2 regions of the Agarivorans sp. genome follow, and region 1 is predicted to be linked to the other one. Evidence: predicted binding sites of a transcription regulator. Region 1 holds the regulator's gene; the other holds the start of a gene.
The links. Region 1 encodes NrdR, which represses ribonucleotide reductase genes. Its sites were predicted from a motif close to AAACACNANATNTNGTGTTT; they were not measured.
Positions count from the first base shown of each region.

Region 2: a site for NrdR is predicted at 2,665-2,684, ahead of nrdD (anaerobic ribonucleoside-triphosphate reductase). Genes of this name have one in related genera too.

Region 1 is NZ_JBNKPP010000129.1:6,476-11,332, forward strand. It holds gene ribBA (bifunctional 3,4-dihydroxy-2-butanone-4-phosphate synthase/GTP cyclohydrolase II) at 1-393, opposite strand, end outside; gene ACQY6Q_RS07600 (riboflavin synthase) at 450-1,103, opposite strand; gene ribD (bifunctional diaminohydroxyphosphoribosylaminopyrimidine deaminase/5-amino-6-(5-phosphoribosylamino)uracil reductase RibD) at 1,118-2,236, opposite strand; gene nrdR (transcriptional regulator NrdR) at 2,233-2,685, opposite strand; gene glyA (serine hydroxymethyltransferase) at 3,487-4,740, opposite strand.
Region 2 is NZ_JBNKPP010000259.1:25,576-30,432, forward strand. It holds gene nrdG (anaerobic ribonucleoside-triphosphate reductase-activating protein) at 1-408, opposite strand, end outside; gene nrdD (anaerobic ribonucleoside-triphosphate reductase) at 408-2,528, opposite strand; gene rsxA (electron transport complex subunit RsxA) at 2,874-3,452, shown strand; gene rsxB (electron transport complex subunit RsxB) at 3,454-4,023, shown strand; partial or broken gene rsxC (electron transport complex subunit RsxC) at 4,023-4,857, shown strand, end outside.

The sequences.
Region 1 (4,857 bases):
CATCAACGGGAAAATATGCCCTGGCATCACAATATCACTGGGTTTGGCATCGCGCGCTACCGCAGCCTGCACAGTTCGAGCGCGGTCGGCTGCAGAAATACCAGTTGTAACGCCCTGCGCCGCCTCAATAGACACGGTAAAATTGGTGGAAAACTGTTCGGTATTAACGTCTACCATTAATGGTAATTTCAACTGCTGACAGCGCTGTTTGGTCATAGGCAAACAAATTAAACCGCGCCCATAGGTCGCCATAAAATTAATCGCCTCTGGCGTTACCATGTCGGCCGCCATAATCAAATCGCCTTCATTCTCACGATCTTCATCATCCATGAGAACCACCATTTTACCATGACGTAAATCTTCAATAATTTCTTCGATACTGCTTAATGACAGAGCAACCTTACTTACCTTTGAGGCATATTTACTGTTGTTCCAACATTTTAAGCCAGCTACTTAATAAAGCCATGCTGAGCTAGGAATGCGCTGTTAATTTTAGAGGGTTGAGCTTGTTCCGCGTAACCGACCAGCCGTTCGACATAGCGGGCAATAACATCCACTTCTAGATTGATTTTTTGCCCCACCACCCAACTGGCAATGGTAGTTTGTTCCGCGGTATGCGGAATAATAGTTAAGCGCAGCTGTTGCTGCTCTACCTGATTCACCGTTAAGCTAATGCCATCTACCGTAACCGAGCCCTTGTGAGCGATGTAACGAGCTAATTCATTTGGTACTGTTAGCCATATATTAACGGCACGTGCGCTGGGGCTAATACTGTTGACTTCGGCAAGGCCGTCAACATGACCACTGACAATGTGTCCACCAAAGCGACTGGTCGCTAACATGGCTTTTTCAAGATTAACCCAGTCCCCCTGCTTACACTTAGCCAGCGAAGTTAAACTCAAGGTTTCGGTGGAAACATCGGCGCAAAAATAATCTTGGCCAAATTCAACCACGGTTAAACAAATACCACTGACCGCAATACTGTCGCCTAAATGCACATCAGACATATCCAGTGTGGGGCAAGCGATTTTCAAGCGAACATCGCCACTGCGTTTATCAACACTTTTAATCGTGCCGAGGGCTTCTACTATTCCTGTAAACATCTTGCTGTGCTCGATTATTGAGGGATCCAGATAGTCTTTATGTCGGGGCCAATACGCCGCGTTTCAAGACAGCGCCAAGAATTTAGCTGAGACATTTGTGTATAACCGCCTAAGCCAACCAAACTGTGCGCATCGGCTCCCATTAGTAAGCCCGCTTGATAACAAATCAATTGGTCTACCAAGTTTTGTTCAATCAAAGCGGCGGCAAATTTGGCTCCCGCTTCAACCCATAAATCATTTATTTCCGCTTCAGCCAATTGCCGCATCAATGCGCTTAAGTCGGCATCGTCTGAAGAAACTAACAATTGTTTAGCCGCTGGTAAGCCGTTTTGATGCTGAGTGCTAGCTACCCATAAATTCTGCGGCTGTTTAAAAATATTTAATTGTGTTGATGCCTTAGATAAGCGTTGCTGGCGGTCCAGTACAATACGAATAGGCTGGCGTAGCTCAGCTTGCGTCAGTTGTTCCGCTAGGCTGCCTAATTCGCCATGGCGCACATTTAGGCTGGCGTTATCGCGAATCACCGTTGCAGCAGTGGATATAATTGCATGGCTAGCCGCCCGCTCACGTTGCACATCACTACGTGAATAGGCCGAGCTAATCCACTTACTCTCGCCGTTAGCTAAAGCCGTTTTAGCATCGATAGAGCCCGCCAGCTTAAGCCGAATAAAGGGTCGCTTACGCTCAATTCGGCTTAAAAAGCCGGGGTTAAGCTCACGCGCTGCTTGCTCCATTAAACCGCTGCGCACCACTATGCCCGCTTGCTGTAAACGAGCGATCCCTCTGCCTGCGACCTGAGGGTTGGGGTCGACCATGGCGACCACCACTTCAGCCACTCCCTGCTCCACTAGCATGTCGGCACAAGCCGGCGTTCGACCAACATGACTACAGGGCTCTAAAGTAACATAACAACTTGCGCCTTGCAGGCTATAACCGCGCGCCTTTGCCGCTGCGGCAGCGTTGACTTCAGCATGGCCTTCACCGGCTTTACGGTGATAACCTTCACCAATGACTTCGCCGTTTTTGACTAATACACAACCCACATTGGGATTGGGAGCGGTGGTATAGCGCCCCCGTTTAGCCAAGCCGATGGCACGAGCCATATAACGGCAGTCATCAATACTAAAACTCACTTCTTTTCCAACTTGGCGATTTCTTCACTGAACTCTTTAATATCTTCGAAAGAATGGTAAACCGAGGCAAAACGCACATAGGCCACCTTATCCAAATTAATTAAGGCTTCCATTACGAGATTACCAATGAACTTGGTTTCCACTTCACGCTCACCGGTGGCACGTAATTGTGATTTAATCTTGTTCACTGCTTGTTCGACTTGATCAACACTCACCGGGCGTTTTTCCAAAGCCCGCATCATTCCAGCGCGCAACTTATCTTCGTCAAAGGGCTCTCTCACCCCATTACCCTTGATAACCCTAGGCATGACCAGTTCGGCAATTTCAAACGAGGTAAAACGCTCATGACATTCCAAACATTCGCGTCGTCGTCGTACCTGATGCCCATCGGCAACTAACCGAGAATCAATAACTTTAGTTTCATGAGCAGAGCAAAATGGGCAATACATAGTTAATTCCTGTAACGAATATGCGGCGATTTTAGCCGCTAAGCCGCTTTAGGTACAGGCTGAAGCCTTGAATAATTCAACCCAAGTCAATATTTCCCTGCACCGCTGATAGCCTTAACTAAAGCAAGCCGCTATGACTAAACAAACTAAGCAATTGAGGAGGAAAGGTTTAAATAAAAGGTAAAATGATTACTTAGGAATGATTGTTTTTACTAGCTAGCCACAAAACCCAAAGAACCTATTAACAACATCTATTAAAGTAAAAAGCCCTACTGTTTATGAAGAAGCAAAGCTAGCAACTAAAGCCAAATATTAGATGATCAACGAGCCGGAGATTTATGGCTGCGGCTAACAGGCTAAAGTTACAGTAAAATATGACTCAAACGGCCCGTAAAGCCGATGCAACTAAGCCAGCTAAGCCATTGCCTTGGCAAGTCCATTGCCAGGAAGCACGACAAACTTAAACGAAACTACAGTAAGACTAGAGCAATAAAGCCTCCCCAAATAACAAACTGTAGAATCAATTGTCGTTTCGCATTGGTGATGGGATTCATATCCATTTCTGTTCTCTCTTTATTCATGCAAATTGCCAGCATCGCCGATAATTTGACTCATTAATCAGTTTGTTAACTTAGTGCAAATTCAATACCAACTACTGACACAGGAGTCAACAACCAGTTTATTCTCTCATTGGTCTGCGACTTTGATCCACAGCAAAATTATCCTACAAAAACACAAAAAGGAGGCCTAAGCCTCCTTTCTTAACTATTAGCGCCTAGTCCCTAGGCTAACTACTAATACTTATCCGTAAACAGGGAAACGCTTACAAAGTGCCAATACTTGGCCTTTAACGCGTTCAATAACCGCTTCGTCCTGTAAATTGTCCAATACGTCACAAATCCAACCGGCTAGCTCTTTAGAGGCCGCCACATCTAAGCCGCGACGAGTGATAGCAGGAGTACCAATGCGCAAACCGCTGGTCACAAATGGTGAGCGAGGATCATTGGGAACCGAGTTCTTGTTTACCGTGATATTGGCACGCCCTAAAGCTGCATCTGCATCTTTACCGGTAATGTCTTTGTCGATTAAATCGACCAAGAACAAGTGGTTTTGTGTGCCATTTGAAACAATTTTGTAGCCACGTTGCTGTAGTACTTCTACCATCGCTTTGGCGTTATCCAACACATTTTGTTGGTATTGCTTAAATTCAGGCTCCATTGCCTCTTTAAAGGCCACCGCTTTAGCAGCAATGACATGCATTAAAGGACCACCTTGGCCACCTGGGAATACTGCAGAGTTAAGTTTCTTCTCAATCTCTTCATTAGCACGCGCTAGGATCAAACCACCACGTGGCCCAGCCAAAGTTTTATGCGTAGTGGTCGTCACCACATCGGCAATAGGCACAGGGTTTGGATATAAACCGGCTGCTACTAAGCCAGCAATGTGTGCCATATCAACAAACAAGTAAGCACCCACTTGATCCGCGATATCACGGAAACGCTGCCAATCAACAATGCCAGAATAGGCAGAGAAACCAGCAATAATCATTTTGGGCTTATGCTCTTTAGCTAAACGCTCAACTTCGGCATAGTCAATTTCGCCGGTTTCAGGGTTAATACCGTATTGAACCGCGTTATAAATTTTTCCAGAAAAGCTAACGCTTGCACCGTGAGTCAAGTGACCACCATGAGCTAGGCTCATACCTAATACGGTATCACCTGCATTTAGTAGTGCCATAAACACGGCAGAGTTGGCTTGAGAACCAGCGTGAGGTTGCACATTGGCGTAATCTGCACCAAATAGCTGCTTAGCGCGCTCGATGGCAAGCACTTCAGCTTTATCTACATACTCACAACCACCGTAGTAACGTTTGCCAGGGTAACCTTCTGCATACTTATTAGTAAGGTAAGAGCCTTGCGCTTCCATTACTCGTGGGCTGGCGTAGTTCTCAGAAGCGATCAGCTCAATGTGCTCTTCTTGACGAACTTCTTCGTGGGTAATGGCTTGCCATAATTCGGCATCGTAATCGGCGATATTCATATCACGCTTTAACATCAGTATCTCCTGACTCTTTTGTTACATGTTGGTGGGTGATTTTGCGAAGGCGCATTCTAACCTGACTCCCTGTCAGATCACAGTAATATTTTCTGCCATTATTAGGCTTTAGCTGCA
Region 2 (4,857 bases), on a different contig from region 1:
CGCCAAGTCTTGTTCAAATTTACCATCGATAAGGGTATCGACCATTTTAACAATGGTTTGTTGCTGGGCATTCAGTTCAGCTAAACGATAACCGGTCCACATCCAAATATCTTTCCCCGGACATTCTTCCCGAACCCGCCGCACCAAGGCTTCGATGCTATCGAGGTTCTTTGGATGTAAAGGATCGCCGCCACTTAAACTCAAGCCGCGGCGTTTAATGCGGCTATCGTTTAAATCGTCGATGATCTTCTGTTCCAATTCGGGGCTAAAGTAGTGCCCCGCATCACAGGACCAAGATTTTTGGTTATAGCAGCCTCGACAGTGATGCTCGCAACCAGCCACGAACAAGGTACAACGAGTACCTTGCCCGTTTACCACATCAATAGCGTGATAACTGAGGTAGTTCATTACAGATGTTTGACTCTGCGTTTAACTTCTTCTTGCTTGCCGTAGTTAAACGGACGCGCATCTGGGCTGCCTAAATAGCCACACACGCGACGCGTAACCGACACTTTGCTGGATTCTGAGTTGCCACATGATGGGCACTCAAAGCCTTTGCTGGTACAGTTAAATTCACCAGTAAAACCACATTCATAACACTCGTCAATTGGCGTATTGGTACCGTAATAAGGCACTCGGGTGTAGCTGTAATCCCAAACGTCTTCTAAGGCTTCAGTGTTGTGTTGTAGATTTGGATATTCACCGTAACAAATAAAGCCGCCACTGCTTACCGCTGGATAAGGTTGCTCGAAGTCGATTTTATCGAATGGATTTACCTTTTTCTCAACGTCTAGGTGGAAGCTGTTGGTGTAATAGCCCTTATCGGTCACCCCTTCAATCACACCAAATTTCTTGGCATCAAGGCGGCAGAAGCGGTCACATAAGTTTTCACTAGGCGTACTATACAAACTAAAGGCATACCCGCTTTCTTTCTCCCAGCGTAAAGTGGCTTGTTTCAACGCGGTAACAATACCAATAGCTTTTTGTTGTAGCTGTTTATTATCGTAAACATGCTGGGCATTACCGTATAGTGCATTCACCGTTTCATGTAAGCCAATGTAACCCAAAGAAATAGATGCTCGGCCATTTTCAAAAATACTAGACACGTCATCTTCGGCATTCAGTCTTACGCCACATGCGCCTTCCATATAAAGAATCGGAGCCACCTTAGCTTTAACCCCTTTAAGACGCGAAATACGGCTATCTAAGCCCAGTTTGGCCACACTCAAACGTTGATCGAGCAGTTCAAAGAAGCGCTGTTCGTCGCCTCTTGCTTCAATGGCGATGCGTGGCAGGTTAATACTCACCACGCCAAGGTTATTGCGCCCGTCATGGATTTCTTTACCCTCTTCTTGGTACTGACCAAGGAAGCTACGACAACCCATTGGCGTTTTAAATGAGCCTGTTACTTCAACCACTTTGTCATAGTTTAAAATATCTGGGTACATGCGCTTAGACGCACACTTCAAAGCCAACTGCTTGATATCGTAGCTGGGATCTTCTTGTTTGTGATTTAAGCCATCTTTAATGGCAAATACCAACTTAGGAAATACCGCTGTTTTGGCATTTTTTCCTAGGCCGGCGATACGGTTTTCTAAAATGGAGCGTTGAATTAGTCGCGAAGCCCAGCAAGAGCCTAAGCCAAAACCAAAAGTCACAAACGGGGTTTGTCCATTGGCTGTGTGTAAGGTATTCACCTCATACTCTAATGATTGGAAGGCGTCGTGGCATTCTTTTTCTGTTTGAGCCTTAGCATAAGCTTCGGCATCGGCGATGTTCCAACGTTCAGCAATCACTAAATGCTTGTCGTAACTCTTTTGCACATAAGGGGCTAGAATTTCGTCAATGCGGTTAATGGTGGTGCCGCCATAAATGTGGCTGGCAACCTGAGCAATAATTTGCGCGGTTACCGCTGTAGCAGTAGAAATAGACTTCGGCGTTTCAATTTCGGCATTGCCCATTTTAAAACCACCAGTCAACATGCCTTCTAAGTCAATCAACATGCAATTGAACATTGGAAAGAACGGCGCATAGTCTAAATCGTGGAAGTGGATCTCACCTGCGTCATGGGCTTGCACTACGTCACGAGGCAATAAATGGGTTTTGGCGTAATGTTTAGCCACAATACCGGCCAATAAATCACGCTGAGTTGGAATCACCTTGCTGTCTTTATTCGCATTTTCGTTGAGCAACGCTGCATTACTTTGCTCAACCAAACCACGAATTTCAGCATTCAATACGCTGCGCTTATCACGCGCCACATCACGATCATGACGATATTCGATGTATGCACGCGCCAGTGTTTTGTTATCACTTTCCATTAAGTGGTTTTCCACCGAGGCTTGGATATCATTAATATCCACTTCTGGGTGGTTAACAAATTGCTCTGTTACTTGCTGTGCAATGTGTAGCGCAACCAAGTTATCCTTAACCCCTAGGGCTTCAGCTGCTTTTAACACTGCATCGACAATCCGTTTAGCGTCGTAAGGTACACGGCTTCCGTCTCGTTTTATCACGACTGTTTTCACGATTTACGCTCCAATATTCTCTCACTGATTCATTAAAATACTTGCAAACCACGCCGCTCAAGGCTTTGCAGCCAATGCTAAGCAAAAAAGCACTGTGTTTGATGGTTAACCATATGTAGTGGTGGTAAATTCTAGTTCCCACTACATGTAGTAGTCGAGAGATTTAATTTTTAAAGTTATTACCAATGATCGAGATCAATCGAAGCGTAAAAAGTAAATTTGATCGCGCAAAAATGCTCCATAAATCACAGCAAAAAATTGCTTGCTTTTCCACATACAACTCACGGTTGTTATAGCGCCCACAAACGAGGATAATAGCGCTTTGTTTCGCTGCGTCTTAATTCAATGACTGAATATTTTTTGTTATTAATCAGTACCGTGTTGGTCAACAACTTTGTCTTGGTCAAATTTCTAGGCCTATGCCCTTTTATGGGGGTATCAAGCAAGGTTGAAACGGCTATCGGCATGGCTTTAGCCACTACTTTCGTGCTAACTCTAGCCTCGATGTGCTCCTATTTAGTAGAGCAATACATCTTGGTTCCGCTAGAAATCGAATACTTGCGTACCATGAGCTTTATTTTGGTGATTGCGGTAGTCGTGCAGTTCACTGAAATGTTTGTACAAAAAGCCAGCCCAGCGTTACATCGAGTGCTCGGTATTTACTTACCCCTAATCACTTCAAACTGTGCCGTGTTGGGGGTGGCCTTACTTAATGTTAACGAACAGCACGATCTTTTTCAGTCGATCATCTATGGTTTTGGCGCGGCGGCAGGTTTTTCGCTAGTTTTGATTTTGTTCTCGGCGATGCGAGAACGGCTAGTGGTTGCCGACATTCCTGTTCCTTTTAAAGGCGCTGCGATCGCAATGATCACCGCCGGTTTAATGTCTTTAGCCTTCGTTGGTTTCACCGGATTAATTAAGTAGTATATCAACTATGTTAGAAGCCTTAATTGCAATTACTTTACTCGCTTTAGTATTTGGTGGGATCTTGGGCTATGCCGCCATCAAATATAAAGTTGAAGGCAACCCCATTGCCGACCAAGTAGAGTCCTTACTGCCACAAACTCAATGTGGGCAATGTGGTCACCCCGGCTGCAGACCTTACGCAGAAGCCATTGCCAACGGCGAAGCGATTAACAAATGTCCTCCCGGTGGTGAAGAAACCGTCGCCAAAATTGCTGACTTACTTGGCGTGGAAGCGATTCCGCTAGATGAAGCAGCGGTAAAAGAAGATGACCGTAAAAAAGTCGCCTTTATCGTTGAAGAGGCTTGTATTGGTTGCACCAAATGCATTCAGGCTTGTCCAGTAGATGCCATCATGGGGGCCAACAAACACATGCATACGGTAATCAGTAAAGAATGTACTGGTTGTGAGCTTTGCGTAGCCCCCTGCCCAACCGATTGTATTGAAATGCGACCGGTACCTATTACTACCAAAAACTGGGATTGGAAATTGAACCAAATAAACGTTTCAATTATCGAGGCCGATAAATAATGCTGGCTTGGTTAGACAAAATTAGACAAGGCTTCACTTGGAGCTATCAAGGTGGCGTGCACCCAGCAACCCACAAGCAAAACATTAGCTGTGCCCAGCCCAAGCCACTGCCCTTACCGCGCCGCGTTTGTATTCCTGTGCAACAGCACATTGGCAGTGCCGGAAAACTCATTGTAGAGCCAGGACAACGGGTTAAAAAAGGTCAGGCCTTAACCCAATCGCAATTTTTTCAAGCGCCACCAGTACACGCTTCACTAGCGGGTACTATTGTGGCCATAGAACCCAGAATATCAGCGCATCCGTCTGCTCTACCCGAGCTCAGTGTGGTGATAGACGTAGACCAACAGCAGCAAGATTGCGACTACTTAACGCCGTTAACCGAACAAGAGCTCAGCCCCGAACTGATCTGCCAGCGCGTACATCAAGCAGGTATTACCGGCATGGGCGGAGCAGGCTTCCCCACAGCCTTAAAAATTACCCCAAATAAACCGCTGGATGTATTGATCATTAATGGCGCGGAATGTGAACCGTATATTACCGCCGATGACTGCTTAATGCGCAATTACGCCAATGAGCTGCTACGTGGCGTTTCCTTACTGCAAACAGCACTACAGCCAAAATTAACCATTATCGCGGTGGAAGATGATAAGCCCGAAGCCCTAAAAGCCCTGCGTGAAGCCAGCGACGAAGGGCTTATGATACGAAGTATTCCTACTAAATATCCCTCTGGTGGTGAGAAACAATTGATTCAAATTCTCACCGGCAAGGAAGTGGGTGCGAAGCAACTACCGATAGACATGGGGATTTTGGTGCATAACGTAGGCACCGCTTATG